DNA from 4 places in the Pseudoalteromonas sp. NH0006-46 genome. Region 4 is predicted to be linked to each of the others. Evidence: predicted binding sites of a transcription regulator. Region 4 holds the regulator's gene; each other region holds the start of a gene.
The links. Region 4 encodes MetJ, which represses methionine synthesis genes. Its sites were predicted from a motif close to TAGACGTCTAGACGTCTA; they were not measured.

Region 1: metA (homoserine O-acetyltransferase MetA) is a predicted target of MetJ. The motif match lies at 2,745-2,762, and genes of this name have one in related genera.
Region 2: AC27I2_RS02145 (methylenetetrahydrofolate reductase) is a predicted target of MetJ. The motif match lies at 2,067-2,084, and genes of this name have one in related genera.
Region 3: metK (methionine adenosyltransferase) is a predicted target of MetJ. The motif match lies at 2,430-2,447, and genes of this name have one in related genera.

What each region holds. Positions count from the first base shown of each region.
Region 1 covers NZ_BAAJML010000007.1:121,123-125,344, forward strand. The annotation lists gene metH (methionine synthase) at 1-663, opposite strand, end outside; gene AC27I2_RS14040 (homocysteine S-methyltransferase family protein) at 672-1,742, opposite strand; gene metA (homoserine O-acetyltransferase MetA) at 1,732-2,679, opposite strand; gene AC27I2_RS14050 (M24 family metallopeptidase) at 2,862-4,163, opposite strand.
Region 2 covers NZ_BAAJML010000001.1:471,829-476,050, forward strand. The annotation lists gene AC27I2_RS02140 (response regulator) at 1-980, shown strand, start outside; gene AC27I2_RS02145 (methylenetetrahydrofolate reductase) at 1,070-2,026, opposite strand; gene AC27I2_RS02150 (M16 family metallopeptidase) at 2,284-4,222, shown strand, end outside.
Region 3 covers NZ_BAAJML010000001.1:504,868-509,089, reverse strand. The annotation lists gene ppnP (pyrimidine/purine nucleoside phosphorylase) at 1-68, opposite strand, end outside; gene tkt (transketolase) at 240-2,243, opposite strand; gene metK (methionine adenosyltransferase) at 2,549-3,700, shown strand; gene AC27I2_RS02275 (hypothetical protein) at 3,868-4,222, shown strand, end outside.
Region 4 covers NZ_BAAJML010000001.1:63,024-67,245, reverse strand. The annotation lists gene metL (bifunctional aspartate kinase/homoserine dehydrogenase II) at 1-866, opposite strand, end outside; gene metB (cystathionine gamma-synthase) at 1,035-2,282, opposite strand; gene metJ (met regulon transcriptional regulator MetJ) at 2,482-2,802, shown strand; gene AC27I2_RS00260 (malic enzyme-like NAD(P)-binding protein) at 2,873-4,114, opposite strand.

The sequences.
Region 1 (4,222 bases), on a different contig from region 4:
AAACGAAAACGATACATTAGACACCCCGCCCGACACTTTACAGTGCGGTAAGTTCTGTTTAATGCGGCGTGTGCCTTCAATAAACTCTACGGCGTAGTTGTCGTGCTCTTCTATACCGGTGGCTACGGCAAATATATTAGGGTCGAATATAATATCTTCCGGTGGGAAGCCAATCTCTTCTACTAATATTTTGTAGCTACGCTCACAGATTTCGTATTTTCTATCTGCGGTGTCGGCTTGGCCGTCGGTATCAAACGCCATAACAACAGCGGCGGCGCCAAAGCGTTTAATAATTTTAGCTTGGCGTTTAAACGGCTCTTCGCCCTCTTTAAGCGATATTGAATTAACAATCGCCTTGCCTTGAATACACTTTAAGCCTGCTTCTATCACTTCCCATTTAGAGGAGTCGACCATAATAGGCACTTTGGATATATCGGGCTCTGAGGCAATTAAGTTTAAAAACTTAACCATGGCCGCTTTTGAGTCCAGCATGGCTTCGTCCATGTTTATATCTATAACTTGAGCGCCGTTTTCTACTTGTTCGCGGGCAACGGTAAGCGCTGCTTCATAGTCTTCTTCCATGATTAAGCGTTTAAACATGGCCGAGCCGGTTACGTTGGTACGCTCGCCAACATTGGTAAATACTGCAATTTGCTGTGTCATGTTGGCTCCTAGTTTAAGTTACAGGCTTCAAGGCCTGATAAACGCATACGTACATCAAGCTCTGGTAATGCGCGAGGTTTAACGCCTTCAAGCCCTTTAGCAAACGCACGAATGTGCGCAGGCGTTGTACCGCAGCAGCCACCCACAATATTTATAAAGCCCGATTTGCCCCAATCTATAATCTCGGCAGCCATTTCAGGTGCTTCTAGGTCGTACTCACCAAATTCGTTAGGTAAACCGGCATTAGGGTGTACTGAAGTAAATGTTTCGCATACGCGCGAAAGCTCTTCTACGTATTGGCGAAGTAAGTCTGGCCCTAGGGCGCAGTTAAGGCCAATCGAAATAGGTTTTATATGGCGAATGGAGTTATAAAATGCTTCGGTTGTTTGCCCAGAAAGGGTACGCCCTGAGGCATCGGTAATGGTGCCCGAGATCATTACAGGTAATGTGCGCCCTGCTTGCTCAAACGCTTCTTCTACTGCGAATGAGGCTGCTTTTGCATTTAGGGTGTCGAATATGGTTTCGATAAGTATTAAATCAGCGCCGCCTTCCATTAAAGCAAGAGTAGACTCAACATAAGCAGTAACCAGCTTATCAAACGTTACGTTACGGTAACCTGGGTCGTTTACATCTGGCGAGATAGAACAGGTTTTAGATGTTGGCCCTAACACACCTGCTACATAGCGAGGTTTTTCTGGATTTTTAGCGGTGAACTCGTCACATATTGCGCGCGCGAGTTTAGCCGACTCTAAGTTTACCTCACGGCTTATGCTTGCCATGTCGTAATCTTCCATCGAAATGGTGGTTGAGTTAAAAGTATTGGTTTCAATAATATCTGCACCGGCAGCTAAAAAGCTGCGGTGTATTTCTGTTATTAACTCTGGCTTAGTGAGGCTTAATAAATCGTTATTACCTTTAATTAGCACGTGCCAGTCTTTAAAGCGCTCGCCACGATAGTCTTCTTCTTCAAGTTTATGAGTTTGGATCATGGTGCCCATAGCGCCGTCTAAAATTAAAATACGCTCTTTGAGCGCTTCACTTAGTTGGGCTTGTTTGTTGGCGGCTTTATTATTCGGCATAGTTGTTAGTCCTCACATCTTGGCTAACTAAATTAATATCATACGGTGTGGTTTGATACACGTAGTAATTTAACCAGTTCGAAAAAAGTAAAAAAGCATGACTTTGCCATGTTTTTGAAGGTTGTTTGCTTGCATCATCATCGGGAAAATAGTTTTCAGGTTTTGGCGCGTCTGGGCTTTTTTGTAAATCGCGCTCGTACTCCCCTTTTAGGGTGTCGGCATCGTATTCCGGGTGGCCGGTTATAAATACTTGGCTACCCGATTTGTTTTTCAGTAAGTAAGCACCTACTCGCTCAGAGCCTGCTAATATAACTAAATCATCACATGCGTTTATTTTATTTATATCAATGTGCCCATAACGTGAGTGTGGCACTAAAAAGGTATCGTCGAAGCCACGGGTTAATGCACCATGTTTAAAATGACATTGGTGAGTAAATACGCCACACAGCTTATTGGGTTTTAAGTCGCGCTTTAAGTTGTAGCTGTGGAATAACGCGGCATGGGCCGCCCAACACGAAAACAACGTAGAGGTAACGTGTTGCTCTGCCCAATCAATAATGATTTTTAGCTCTTCCCAGTAGGCAACATCTTCATACTCTAAATGTGCTAGTGGTGCACCTGTAACAATAAGCGCATCGTAGTTGTTGTTTTTTACCTCTGAAAAATAGCGGTAAAACGTATCTAGGTGCTCTTCTGAATTATTACTGCTGCGGTGGGTGTCTAGGCGCAGCAGCTCTACGTTTACTTGCAAAGGAGAATTGGCAAGCAAACGAATAAACTGTACTTCGGTTTCTACTTTATTAGGCATTAAATTTAATATAGCCAAACGCATTGGGCGGATTTCTTGCGTTTTTGCACGGCTTTTTGGCATTACAAATACGTTTTCTTGGCGTAAACGTGCAATGGCCGGAAGCTCATCCTTTACAGTGATTGGCATATTTTTAACTCCTACTCATAAAAACTCGTGCTAATTATGAACTGAAAGCAAAAAATATCAACCTCTAGATGTATAGATGTCTAAATGAAATTTATTCATTATTACTTAAGTCTGTGGCAAGCAATGAGTTACCCCCTAAAAATAGGCTTAACTCACTGCATTTAAAATACTTACTTTTTAAACTACTCGTTATTACCTACTAGGACTAAATTTTGTTGAGGAGGAATTAAATACTCAGCGCCGTTTTTGGTAATCACAGCCATCTCTTCAACTGAAATGGTTTTAAACTCGGTGTTATTCAAAGGCCAACTAAAAAAACCATCAAAGGCAAACACCATTCCTTCTTTTAGTTTACGATGTGCTGCAGGCCTTACTTGCGCACTGCGAGACCCCCCTAAATTTGGGCCCGTGTCGTGCGCAACATACCCTACAGGGTGACCGGTGCTCCATGGCACAGGCTCTGAGTTGTATTTATTCATTAATACGGTTTGAGCTTGATCCACGTCTATGCCTTTTACGCCGGGTTTCATGGCATTAAATGCGGCAAAACCACTGTCTCTGGCGTTAATCCAATATTGATGAATGTTGGCCGGTGCAGAGGTTTCCCCTTCTTTAAGTACATAAGCAAAACGCTGAATATCACTTACCCAGCGATTGTAGAGCTTTACACCAAAATCAATTTGGATTACGTCACCCGGCATAATCACTTTATTTGTAGAATGCGAATGTCCGCGGTCGGGGCCTGAGTTTACGTTGGGGTTTTGGTCGGCAGCCCATGCATCGGTTACGCCTCTTGCTTTCATTTTAGCTTTTAAAAATTTAGCTACATCGGCATCAGTGGTTTTACCTGGAACAATGGTTTTATAAGCCTCTAGTTGCCACTTTGCTGAAAGCATTGCAGCCTCTTTCATTATTTCAACCTCCGCAGGTAATTTAATTGAAAGCCATTGATAAACGACTTCTTCAGAAGATACGAGTTTTGCTGTGTGCTTTGCGCCTAATAAGCTCGCTAGTTGCTTGTATTGTGAGTGCGATAAGCCATCAGCCTGCGCGTTAAGGTCAGAGACATTTATTGCAATGCGCTCAAAAGGCTGCTTTTTTATAAACTCAGCGGCGTATTTTAACGCAGACACACTGCGTGGCACTGAGATCACTTTTTCATGTATATTTAGCTCGTCGAGTGCTTTTGCTTCGCTTGAAGGTGAGTAAGCAACTGAATGAAACGTCCCTTTATTGAAGTAAAATAAGTACGCCGCTGGTGACCCTGCGTTTTCACAGCCAATATGGTCGGCCAATGGGTCGTTGTTATTTTCTCTACAAACAATAAGCCAAGCGTCTACATTAGCCGCTTTTAAAGCGTTTGGCAGGAGCTGGGTTATTCTTTGTTTTCTTATTTCGGGCCAAGGTGAGTCTGCTGCATTTGCTTTGGAATTTATTGTAAATAATATTAGCAAAGCCAGTATTATTATTTTTTGTATGGTCATGAGTTTTTCTTATTTTTACTATGGTGTAAATACGTTAGCACACCCAAATAAAACTATAC
Region 2 (4,222 bases), 410 kb from region 4:
CAACCCGAAAGTTTGGTGGAACGGGGCTTGGTTTGGTAATAAGCAAAACATTGGTCGAACTAATGCAGGGCGATATTACAGTAAACAGCAAATTAAATAAGGGGAGCTGCTTTAGTTTTACTATTCCACTCAATTATTCGACTAAGCAAAATGAGTTTGACATATCACATATTAGAGCCAAGCGAGCACTTGTTATTGAGAGTTCAGATAGTCAGTTAACATCATTACAAACGCTGCTTTTAGGTTTTGAAGTAAAATTTGACACTGTAAATAACATCAACCAAGTATTAGACCGGCTAGGTATGCTACATGATTACGATTTTATATTTATAGATTGGCGAACGTTAAATTTAAATCATGATAGTGCTGCGCAGTCTTTGCGCAATAAGCTTAAATTAAATGCAAAAAAGCTAATTGTAATAGCGCCTTGTGAAAATAAAGCGCTAAACGAAAGCCTACTAGGGTTTGGTAATAACACTTATAAAGTACTCATAAAACCAATAATTAAAAGTACTTTGCATAACGTACTTTTACAAATTATGCATATAAAAACACTAAAAAAACCAGAATCACAAGAGAGCTTAAATACACAAAACACACTACAAAAACTGCAAGGCATTCATATTTTATTGGTTGAAGATAACCCGCTCAATCAACAAGTAGCAACACAAATACTGCGTAAAAATGGCTTAATTGTTGATATTGCTAACGATGGCCTTGAGGCATTAGATGCGCTAAAACATAAAACTTACGATGGTGTGTTAATGGACTGCCAAATGCCTAGAATGGATGGTTATACGGCAGCCACAGAAATAAAAAAACAAGCAAAGTTTAAAAATTTACCCATTATTGCAATGACTGCTAATACAAGAGAAACGGATTTATTAAAGGCGCAAGATTGCGGTATGGATGGCTATATTTCAAAGCCCATTAAGGTTGAAAGTATGTTTGAAGTAATAGCAAAGTGGGTGTGTATTTAATTTTTGTTTTTGAGTTGTTTACTAAATAAGTTAGTGAGACAAAAAAGGCAAGCATTAGCTTGCCAAGAAGGGTGTAAATTAGTTTAACTTTATGCTATTTGTTTCTCAGCTAGGTTGAGCTCCATAGTTGCTTTTAATAAACGGTATAGGTTAATTGATGCGTCAATTTCTTCTTTACGGTTTGTTAAGCTTTCAATGTTTAAACCCAGTGGCACGTCTAAGTGCGCACAGCTTTTTAAAATTGAATCGAGATTTTCGCGGCAAATACGCACCGATTCACTCAAGGTGTTGTCTGCGTCAAGCATGCGCCATTTGGTCGCCTCTGGTACTGAAATACCCAACCACTGCATAAACTCTAGGGTTTTATCACCGCCACATGGTGTAAACGTGAGTATAATACGTTTTGGTGTAACGCCTTGTGCCTTGCAGGTACGCGCGTAACTTGTTATTAAATCAATAGTAGCTTGAGCATTATAAACCGCTTGCGATATAAAAAATTGGCAACCTTGTGTTGTTTTTTCTATTAAGCGTTCGTGTTCATTGCGCTTGCTTGCATGTCGCTCTGCAATGGTTACGCCTCCTAAAAAGAAGTCATCACTTTGCTCAGCTAATGTTTTATAAGCGTCAGGTAGGCTTAGTTTAATATCACCTTCCGACGATGGGCTACCCACTAAAACGACATTTTTTAAATCAAACTCGTTTTTAGTTTCATCTAGCCACTCTTTAAATTCAGCCTCACCGCGTTGCGCTACGCTTTTGTAGGTAATTACATCTAGGCGTGATAAGTCTTTTAGCAACTTACTGTACTCACGCGGATCAACCGTTTGTTTAAATGGAAACGGACGAGCCTGATTAGTACGGCTGCTCTCATCTTGAATATCGTAAATTACAACACCGTCGTATTCGATTTCGTGTAAGCGGCCTAATAGTTTTTCTGCAATGGTTTTTAACTGCGCTTTATCAGTGCCTATTTTGGGTGGCGTTGTACCAATAAGATAAACACCTTGATTAGTGTCCTCAATTTTCTCTTGAAGTGATAAAGCCATAATCCTCATTCCAGCTCAATGGTTGATGGATTAAATATAGCAGCCATTTAGACGTCTAGATAGATTTTTTAAGTGAAAGTTTTTCAAGCAACGTGAGGATTATTCATACAAAGGAGTTCCTAAATTAAGTGCAAGACATAGTTGTTTACATAATAAAGCGACTGAGGGCTCTTATATTCATTGGCTTTGGGGCATAATTAGTAGTGAAATTGTAAATATTTTGACAACAACTTTGCTCAATTTACTAAAGGACAATTATGAAATTTAAATTATTAGCAACAAGCCTTGCGGTATCACTCGCTTTAACTGGCTGTGCAATGCAAAAAAATGAAACGACGCAAACAGCAAAACAAGAACAAATAAAAAAAGCTGATGACCGTGTTTTTTCACAAGATTACCTAATTGAAGAGCTTGAGAATGGCTTACGTGTAATGGTTGTAAAAACGGATTACCCTGATGTCGTTTCGCTGCAAATACCGGTTTCTGTTGGCTCGCGTAATGAAGTAGAAGCGGGTAAAACTGGTTTTGCTCATTTTTTTGAACATATGGTATTTAAAGGCTCTAAAAAATTTCCGCAAGACGAATACACCGCCATATTCAAAAATGCAGGGGTTGATAACCGTGCATACACTACCAACGATTACACTAACTACCATTTAAACTTTTCAAAGCAGCACCTTGATAAAGTACTTGAGATTGAAGCTGATATTTTCCAAAACTTAACCTACACCGAAGAGCAATTTAGAACCGAAGCATTGACGGTAAAAGGTGAGTACTTAAAAAATAACGCCAGCCCAATTCGTAAGTTATTAAGTGCTGTGCGTGCAGAGGCTTTTGAAAAACACACTTATAAACACACCACAATGGGCTTTTTTGAAGACATAGAAGCCATGCCAGACCAAATGGCTTACGGTAAAGAGTTTTTTGATAAGTTTTATAAGCCAGAATATGTATCGCTAGTTATTGTGGGTGATGTTGACCCAAAAGCCACAATGGCAATGGTTAAAAAACACTGGGGTGGTTGGGAAAAAGGCAATTACGTTGCCGATATTAAAGCTGAGCCAAAACAGCAAGCTCCTAAGTATTTGCATGAACAAAATAAAGCCTTGCCGGGGCATTGGCTATTGGTATCGTATAAGGGGGCTGCGTGGGAACCCGCTAAAAAAGACAGAGCTGCACTTGATTTAATCTCGCAGCTTTATTTTTCAAGTAACTCAGATTTATATCAAGAGCTCGTTGTTGATAAACAAATAGCGAGTCAAATGTTTACTTATAATCCAGAAACCAAAGATCCAGGCTTACTGCATGTATTTGTAAAAGTAGAAAACGCTGATGATTTAGCAAAAGCGCGTGATGCAATTAACCGCACTTATGCAAAAGCCAGAACAGAGTTGGTCGATGCACAAAAATTAAGTGACTTAAAGTCTAACCTTAAATATGGCTTTATTAATGGTTTAGATTCTTCGCAAGCAATTGCATCAACCCTTGCAAGTTACATGCATTTTGAACGCGATCCTGAAGTAATTAACCAGCTTTATAAGTCGGCCGACAACATCACAGCAGAAGATATTAAAGCGGTTGCTAATAAATACTTTGTAGATAACACGCGTACTACCGTGACTATGTCGGCACTTGATAAAGCACCGGGGTTTGCAGAAGAGGCGAGTTTAAGTGCAGTAGTTGCAAAACTTGAACAAGCCCCAGAGGCACCTGTATTTAAAGTGCTTGATAAAACCAATAGCTCGCCGCTGATTGATGTAAACTTTTTATTTAATACAGGGGCAGCTGCTGATCCTCAAGGTAAAAAAGGTGTAGCTGCGCTTACCGCCGCAATGCTTGCTCAAGGTGGTTCGCAAAGTACCAGCTACAAAGAAATCCAAAAAGCGCTTTATCCGCTTGCGGGTAGCTTTGGTTACCAAATAGATAAAGAAATGCTGTCGTTCCAGGGGCGTATTCATAAAGATAACGCTGAAACTTGGTATGCACTTATCAGCGAGCAACTACTTAACCCAGGTTTTAGAGACGATGACTTTAAACGCCTTAAAAAAGAAATGATCGACGGTATTAAGTCTGGCTTAAAAGCATCTAATGATGAAGAGCTAGGTAAAGAAGTGCTTTACAGTACGCTTTATAAAGGCCACCCATACGAGAGCTACAACTATGGTGATATTTCAGACTTAGAAGCACTTACTCTTG
Region 3 (4,222 bases), 440 kb from region 4:
CTCGATACTTTACCGTCAAAATACACGTTTGCTTTTTTAACTACACTTACATTTTCATACTGAGACATTTTAGCTCCTGCTATTAATTTAAATATTATGATTCATAAATTTTATCGCACTACCTTGCCTGATAGCTCACTTTCTTGCAAGAAAAGCGATACGGGGTAAGGTGAAGTTGTTTCATATAAGGCATAAAAAAACCCGCAAATATATGCGGGTTCTTAAATTGCTTAACTTACTTAATCAAAACGATTAAAAAGTGCCTTTGCTTTACTTACAATGTTTTCTACTGTGAAGCCAAAGTGCTCAAATAGCTCGTTAGCTGGTGCAGACTCACCAAAAGTAGTCATACCCACTACTGCGCCATTTAAGCCTACGTATTTATACCAGTAATCTGCAATACCCGCTTCTACCGCTACGCGGCGTGAAACGCTTGCTGGTAATACGCTTTCTTTGTACTCAGGCGATTGATCTTCAAACGCATCAGTACATGGCATAGATACAACACGTACCTTTTTACCTTGGCTGCGTAATTCAGTAGCTGAATCTTGTGCCAATTGCACTTCAGAGCCTGTTGCAATAATAATTAGCTCAGGGTTGCCATCACAGCTTAGAATGTAACCACCCTTTTTAACATCGCTTAATTGTTGTGCGTCACGCGCTTGTTGCTCTAAGCCTTGGCGTGTAAATATTAACGATGTAGGACCGTCTTTACGTTCAATAGCTTGTTGCCATGCAATTGCCGACTCAACTTGGTCACATGGGCGCCAATTGTATAAGTTAGGCGTTAAACGCATGCTGGCAATTTGCTCTACTGGTTGGTGAGTTGGACCATCTTCACCCAAACCAATAGAATCGTGCGTGTATACAAAAATGCTTGGTTGCTTCATTAATGCAGCCATACGCACTGCGTTGCGTGCGTACTCCATAAACATTAAGAACGTTGCACCATATGGAATAAACCCTTTATGAAGCGCAATACCATTCATAATGGCCGACATACCAAACTCACGCACACCGTAGTAAACGTAGTTTCCGCTTGCATCGTCAGCAGTTAGGCCTTTAGAGCCATCCCAAATTGTTAAGTTTGAGCCGGCTAAATCGGCAGAGCCCCCCATAAATTCTGGTAATAATGGGCCAAATGCATTTAATGCATTTTGTGACGCTTTGCGTGACGCTGGGTTCGCTGGGTTTGCTTGTAACTCTTCAATGTACGCTTGAGACTTTTCAGCCCAATCCGCAGGTAAATCTGAATTTGTACGGCGTTTGTATTCAGCGGCAAGCTCTGGGTGTGCTTTTGCATAGGCTGCAAACTTTTCGTCCCAGCTTGATTCAAGCTCTTGACCTTTGGCCTTTCCATCCCACTGTGCGTAAATGTCTTCAGGAATTTCAAAGGCATCGCCTGTCCAACCTAAAAACTCACGAGACGCTTTAATTTCGTCATCGCCAAGTGGTGCACCGTGACAGTCGTGGCTACCTGATTTATTAGGTGAACCGTAACCAATAATTGTTTTACAACAAATTAGCGTTGGTTTATCAGTAACGCTTTTTGCTTCTGCTATCGCAGCACTTACCGCATCGCTGTCGTGACCATCAACGCCGCTTATTACGTGCCAACCATACGCTTTAAAACGTGCTGGTGTGTCATCGCTAAACCAACCTTCAACTTCACCATCAATAGAAATACCGTTGTCGTCCCAAAAAGCAACTAGCTTACCTAGGCTTAATGTGCCGGCAAGTGAACAGGCTTCATGCGAAATACCTTCCATTAAACAACCGTCGCCCATAAATGCGTAGGTATGGTGATCGACAATGTCGTGTCCTTCACGGTTAAATTGTGCCGCAAGCGCTTTTTCAGCAATTGCCATACCTACCGCATTTGTGATCCCTTGACCTAATGGGCCCGTAGTAGTCTCGATACCTGGCGCATAACCATATTCTGGGTGACCTGGTGTTTTAGAGTGCATTTGACGGAAGTTTTTAATTTCGTCCAGCGGTAAATCATAACCACTTAAGTGCAATAAAGAATAGATAAGCATTGAACCGTGGCCGTTTGAAAGAATAAATCGATCTCGGTCTGCCCACTCTGGATTTGATGGATTATGTTTTAGATAATCGCGCCATAATACTTCTGCGATATCAGCCATGCCCATAGGGGCTCCAGGGTGACCAGATTTGGCCTTTTGTACTGCGTCCATTGACAAGACGCGAATAGCATTTGCAAGTTCTTTGCGAGATGGCATGAATTCTCCTACCTTATATATGTATTTGCGCGGGTATTTATGTGTTCGTTTATGTACTCAAATTATATGAGCACTGTTATTGCGACCATTCTTACTTATTGTGGGGGCTGTGTGCAATTAAAAACCCTATAAAAATGAGGTATTATGAATATTTTTTAAGACCATAATGTCATAACTAATTTTATTTAGACGTCTAGGCGTAAAAACACTATGCAAGATGTTTTGTTTTAGATAAAATACGCCCCTTAATTTTTTAGCGCTAATACCGACGTTTGTGAAGCGCAATATTTGTGAGCAGAAATACAATGGCAAAACATTTATTTACTTCTGAATCTGTTTCTGAAGGTCATCCGGATAAAATCGCCGACCAAATCTCTGATGCGGTTCTTGATGCTATCCTAGAGCAAGACTCTCATGCCCGCGTTGCGTGCGAAACATACGTGAAAACTGGTATGGTTATGGTTGGTGGTGAAATCACGACTAGCGCATGGGTTGATATAGAAGAGATTACACGTAAAACAGTACGTGAAATTGGCTACACGCATTCAGACATGGGTTTTGATGCAGACTCGTGTGCAATTTTAAACACAATTGGTAAACAGTCTCCTGATATTAACCAAGGCGTTGACCGCACTAGCCCAGAAGAACAAGGCGCTGGTGACCAAGGTTTAATGTTTGGTTACGCATGTAACGAAACAGAAGTATTAATGCCTGCACCTATCACGTATTCTCACCGTTTAGTTCAACGTCAAGCGCAAGTACGTAAAAGCGGCGAGCTTAACTGGTTACGTCCAGATGCAAAATCTCAAGTTACTTTTGCATACGAAAATGGCAAGCCAGTTGGTATTGACGCAGTTGTTCTGTCAACTCAGCACAGCGAAGATATCTCACAAAATGACTTAGTTGAAGCAGTGATGGAAACAATCATCAAGCCAGTACTTCCTGCTGAATTAATCACAAGCGCAACTAAATTTTTCATTAACCCAACAGGTCGCTTTGTAATTGGTGGCCCAATGGGTGACTGTGGTTTAACTGGTCGTAAAATCATCGTAGATACCTACGGTGGTATGGCACGTCACGGTGGTGGTGCTTTCTCTGGTAAAGATCCATCAAAAGTTGACCGCTCAGCTGCATACGCTGCACGTTACGTGGCTAAAAACGTAGTGGCTGCTGGCCTTGCTGACAAGTGTGAATTACAAGTATCTTACGCAATTGGTGTTGCAGAGCCTACTTCAATCAGTGTTGAAACGTTTGGAACTGGTAAGTTAGAAGAAGCACGTTTAATCGAACTAATTCGTGAACATTTTGACTTACGCCCATACGGCTTAATTCAAATGCTTGATTTAGAGCGCCCTATCTACCTTCCTACTGCAGCTTACGGCCATTTTGGCCGTGACGAATTCCCGTGGGAACGCACAGATAAAGCTGAAGCACTTCGCGCAGCTTCAGGTCTTTAAGACCAAAGCAATAAAAAAACGGTCCTTTTAAGGGCCGTTTTTTATAGCTTCTTATTTTGTTTAACACTGCTAATTTATGGTTATACAAATAACTATTAATTGGTCCTCGAACTTTTTTATACTTTAGGTATATACTCATTAAATTATAAAGCTTTAGGGATATTTAAATGACCGATAATTTTCGCGTTATGTTTGCTGGACTCGCTGATAACGTTGACACAAAAACAGCGTGTACAAACCTAGCGGCAAAACTAAAGATCTCAGAAGAAAAAGTAGCCTTATTTTTTAATGGTAAGCCTTTATTTGCGCCTAGCGATAAAAACAAAGCGTTAAAACAAGCTAAGCTACTTGTGGGTTTGGGCATTAAAAGTAAACTTCAAGCGGTATCAACAAGTACAGAAAAAGCCACTCAAACGGTAAGTGATAGCCAGCGAGATGAACGCATTTTTGATGCGTTAGACTACATAACTAGCAGCTTAATTAGGTTAGAAGAAAAACTCGAAGACTTAGAACAGCGCCTAC
Region 4 (4,222 bases):
GCTAGACCTTCTTTAACAATATGAGTTGAGCTTGCTTGAACATCAAAACTACTGCGTACAGCTAGCTTTACATTGGTATTTTTTAAGGGCGATAACGTTTTAGCATGCAGAACGGGGTTGCCTAATCGCGCTAGTAAATTGGCCTGAGTGCGGCACACTTTAGCGTACTTAATTGCCTTTTTTACTTTGCGCGGATCGGTACTAAATACACCTTGCGTGTCAGTCCAAATACATACCTGCTTAGCATCACAATAGCTGGCAAGTAATGTTGCGCTGTAATCGCTACCATTTCGGCCAAGCGTTACCGTATCGCCAAATGTATTTGCCGCTATAAACCCGGTTACTACATTCACTTTATTGGCATCAATGACACTGTTACATTGCCGCTTATTTTGAGCATGGCGTAATTCACCATCATTTAAAGTAAAAAGCAGGCGAGCATCGTGTGCGCAGGCATGTACGTTTAACTGTTGTAAATATGCAGCCAATAATCGCGCAGACCATACCTCACCATGGGCAAGTAATTGCGCCTCTTTGAGTTGCTCACTTTGCGCTAAGCTTGCAATTATATTTAGTTCTTCGAGTAATGTTTTAAGTGCGCTGCGCTTTAAATCAGCTTGTAATAATTGCTCAATTAAATCGCTCTGATGATTATTTAACTGCAGTAAAATATCAGCGACAGCTTGTGTGTCTTGCTGCTGATAACTTTGCCACAACGACACAAGGGTATCTGTGGTTTTACCAGCAGCAGATACCACAACACAGTCACCCGGTTGTGAGTGGCCAATAATTATTTTAGCTACGCTTTGATAGCGCTCACTAGAGCTTAAACTTGAACCACCAAATTTATGTACACAATTGACCATATTTATACCAATTCGCTTAATTAGATTGTCTATTTTGAGGATAAGAAAACCGTGTCGATAACAAGGCAAAAATTTCGTTGTTTATTTGTTCTATATGAAAAATTTTTAACGAAGTTAGCGCCGGTTAATCCCTCAAATTGATTAGGTATTATTGCGGATTGGTATTACTTACCAAAGCGCCGGGCGGGCTGCACTTAATTTTACATTGCCTTCAGGCGAGCCAGCCCCTTTACCAACACGGCCAATGTTTTTATTTTGCCCAGGCTTTACAAGCTGAAACACGCGCTCTAAATCAGCTAATAAGTCGTTTATATCTTCTATACCGACTGAAACTCGAATAAGCGTGTCGCCAACCCCTGCTTCAAGCCGTGCTTTAGGTTCCATTCCAGCGTGTGTCATCGTTGCAGGATGGCATATTAAGCTCTCAACTCCGCCCAAAGACTCTGCCAAGCTGAAATCACGTAGGCTTGTTAAAAACGCCGCAGCATCGTTTATGTCGCCTTTAATATCAAAACTCACCATGCCACCAAAGCCCAGTTGCTGAGCTTTAGCTAATTCATGCTGTGGGTGCGATTCAAGGCCTGGGTAATACACTTGACGAACAAATTCAGACTCATCTAAATATTTAGCAATCGCTAATGCGTTTTCTTGATGCTGTTTTAAACGCACATTAAGTGTTCGCAAACCACGTAATGTTAAATAACTATCAAATGGCGCACCTGTAATACCTATATTATTTGCCCACCATGCCAATTCATCGCCCAGCGCTTGTGAAGCTGCAATTACCGCACCGCCTACTACATCTGAATGGCCATTAATGTATTTGGTGGTCGAGTGCACCACTATATCAACACCAAATTTTATGGGGTTTTGTAATGCCGGTGATAAAAATGTGTTATCAGCAGCAACTAAAGCACCGCACTGCTTAGCAATATCGGTTATTGCTTTAATATCAGTTAAGCGCAGTAATGGGTTACTGGGTGTTTCTATCCAAATTAGCTTAGGTTTAATTGCTAAAATTTTGTCCAAGCTTTGTGCTTGAGTTAAATCTAAAACTTCCAGCTTAAGCAAACCGCGCTTTTGCAGTGAAGTAAATAAACGATAGCTGCCGCCGTAACAATCATGAGGGATCACCAACGTATCATCATGATTCAAAATTTGCGTAGCCAAATGAACGGCAGACATGCCCGTAGCAGTAATAATGCCTCGTGCTCCGCCCTCTAGTTCGGCTAACGTTTCAGCTAAAATATCACGATTGGGGTTACCACTTCGTCCGTAATCATATTGGCGTTTTTTATCAAAGTCGGCAAACGAATATGTTGTCGATAAATAAATAGGTGCGACAACTGCGCCATGATGCTTGTCGGCTTCAACACCACTTCTCACTGCAATGGTTGCTTTATTTTTTTCGCTCATATTCGTCACCTGTTCAATTTGGATGTTTAGACGTCTAAAAGAGTAATTTATCTCATTAAAGATGTCAAAACATTTAAAGCTCTAGATGGCTAAATAACTAGTATTTGACTATCTTTTTTAAATCGATAGAATTTCACGCATATTCATATGCATTGTAGCGCATGTGAGCAATTATTAATCTGAGGCGACGATACATCTTATGGCTAAATGGAATGGTGAGTATATTCACCCATACGCAGAACACGGGAAAAAATCAGAACAAGTAAAAAAAATTACCGTTTCGATCCCACTAAATGTATTAAAGGTATTAACGGACGAGCGCACGCGTCGTCAAATTAATAACCTACGTCATGCAACAAACAGTGAACTACTTTGTGAAGCGTTTTTACATGCATTTACCGGCCAACCTTTGCCTAACGATGACGACTTACGTAAGGATAACGCCGAAAAAGTCCCTGAAGAAGTGAAAAAAATAATGCAAGAAATGGGTCTAGAAGTGCCTGTGTTAAACGAAGACTAAACGTAATTTTAGACACAAAAAAACCTCAATTAATTGAGGTTTTTTTGTGTCTAAAATTACAACCTAACACTTATTCCATGTAGTTTTCAGGTAAATCAATTCGTGCAACACCTGACTCTACCGCAGCCATTGCAACCGCTTTTGCAATGCGTGGTAGTAAACGAGGATCCATTGGTTTTGGAATAATATACTTATCGCCAAACTCCAGCTTATCAACACCCGCAGCCGTCAGTACTTCAGCAGGCACAGGCTCTTTAGCAATACTTCTAATTGCTTCTACGGCAGCTATTTTCATTTCATCATTAATTGCACTGGCGCGTACATCAAGAGCACCGCGGAATATAAACGGAAAACACAGTACATTATTAACTTGGTTAGGGTAATCTGAGCGACCCGTTGCCATAATTAGATCGTTTCGAGCAGAATGAGCCAGTGCAGGATCAATTTCTGGATCTGGGTTTGAACAAGCAAACACAACTGGTTTTTCTGCCATTAATTTTAAATCATCGGCAGCTAATAGATTAGGACCCGATACACCAACAAAAACATCTGCATCTTCAATCACATCTTGCAACGTGCGCTTGTCTGTATTGTTTGCAAAAAGTTTTTTGTATTCATTTAAGTCATCACGACGAGTATGAATAACACCTTTACGGTCAAGCATGTATATGTGCTCACGCAAAGCGCCACACTTTATTAAAAGCTCCATACAAGCAACCGCAGCAGCACCCGCCCCCAAACACACAATAGTGGCATTTTCGATAGACTTGCCCTGCACCTCAAGCGCGTTCAACATACCCGCAGCGGTTACAATAGCTGTACCGTGCTGATCATCATGAAATATAGGAATACTGCAGCGTTCAATCAACGCTTTTTCTATTTCAAAACACTCTGGCGCCTTTATATCTTCGAGGTTAATACCGCCAAATGTGTCGGCAATATTAGCCACTGTATTAATAAAATCTTCCGTGGTGCGATGTTTAACTTCAATATCAATAGAATCAAGGCCAGCAAATCGCTTAAACAGTAACGCCTTACCTTCCATTACAGGTTTTGAAGCAAGTGGGCCTAAATTGCCCAGGCCTAAAATTGCAGTACCATTAGTGATAACCGCAACCATATTCCCTTTGCCGGTGTATTTATAAGCGTTTGCAGGGTCAGCAGCTATTTCGCGTACTGGTTCTGCAACTCCTGGGCTATATGCTAATGCGAGATCTTTAACCGTTTCAGCAGGCTTGGTTAGCTCAATGCTAATTTTTCCTGGAACGGGGTGCGAATGATAGTGTAGTGCTTGTTCACGAAAGTCTGACATAACGCGATTGTATCCTGCAATTAAAGTAAAAGTGAGAGGTGAAGTTTAGGCTACGATACCCTTATTATTTTTAAATTCCAAGCAATATCAGGTCTATCCTGTTATATG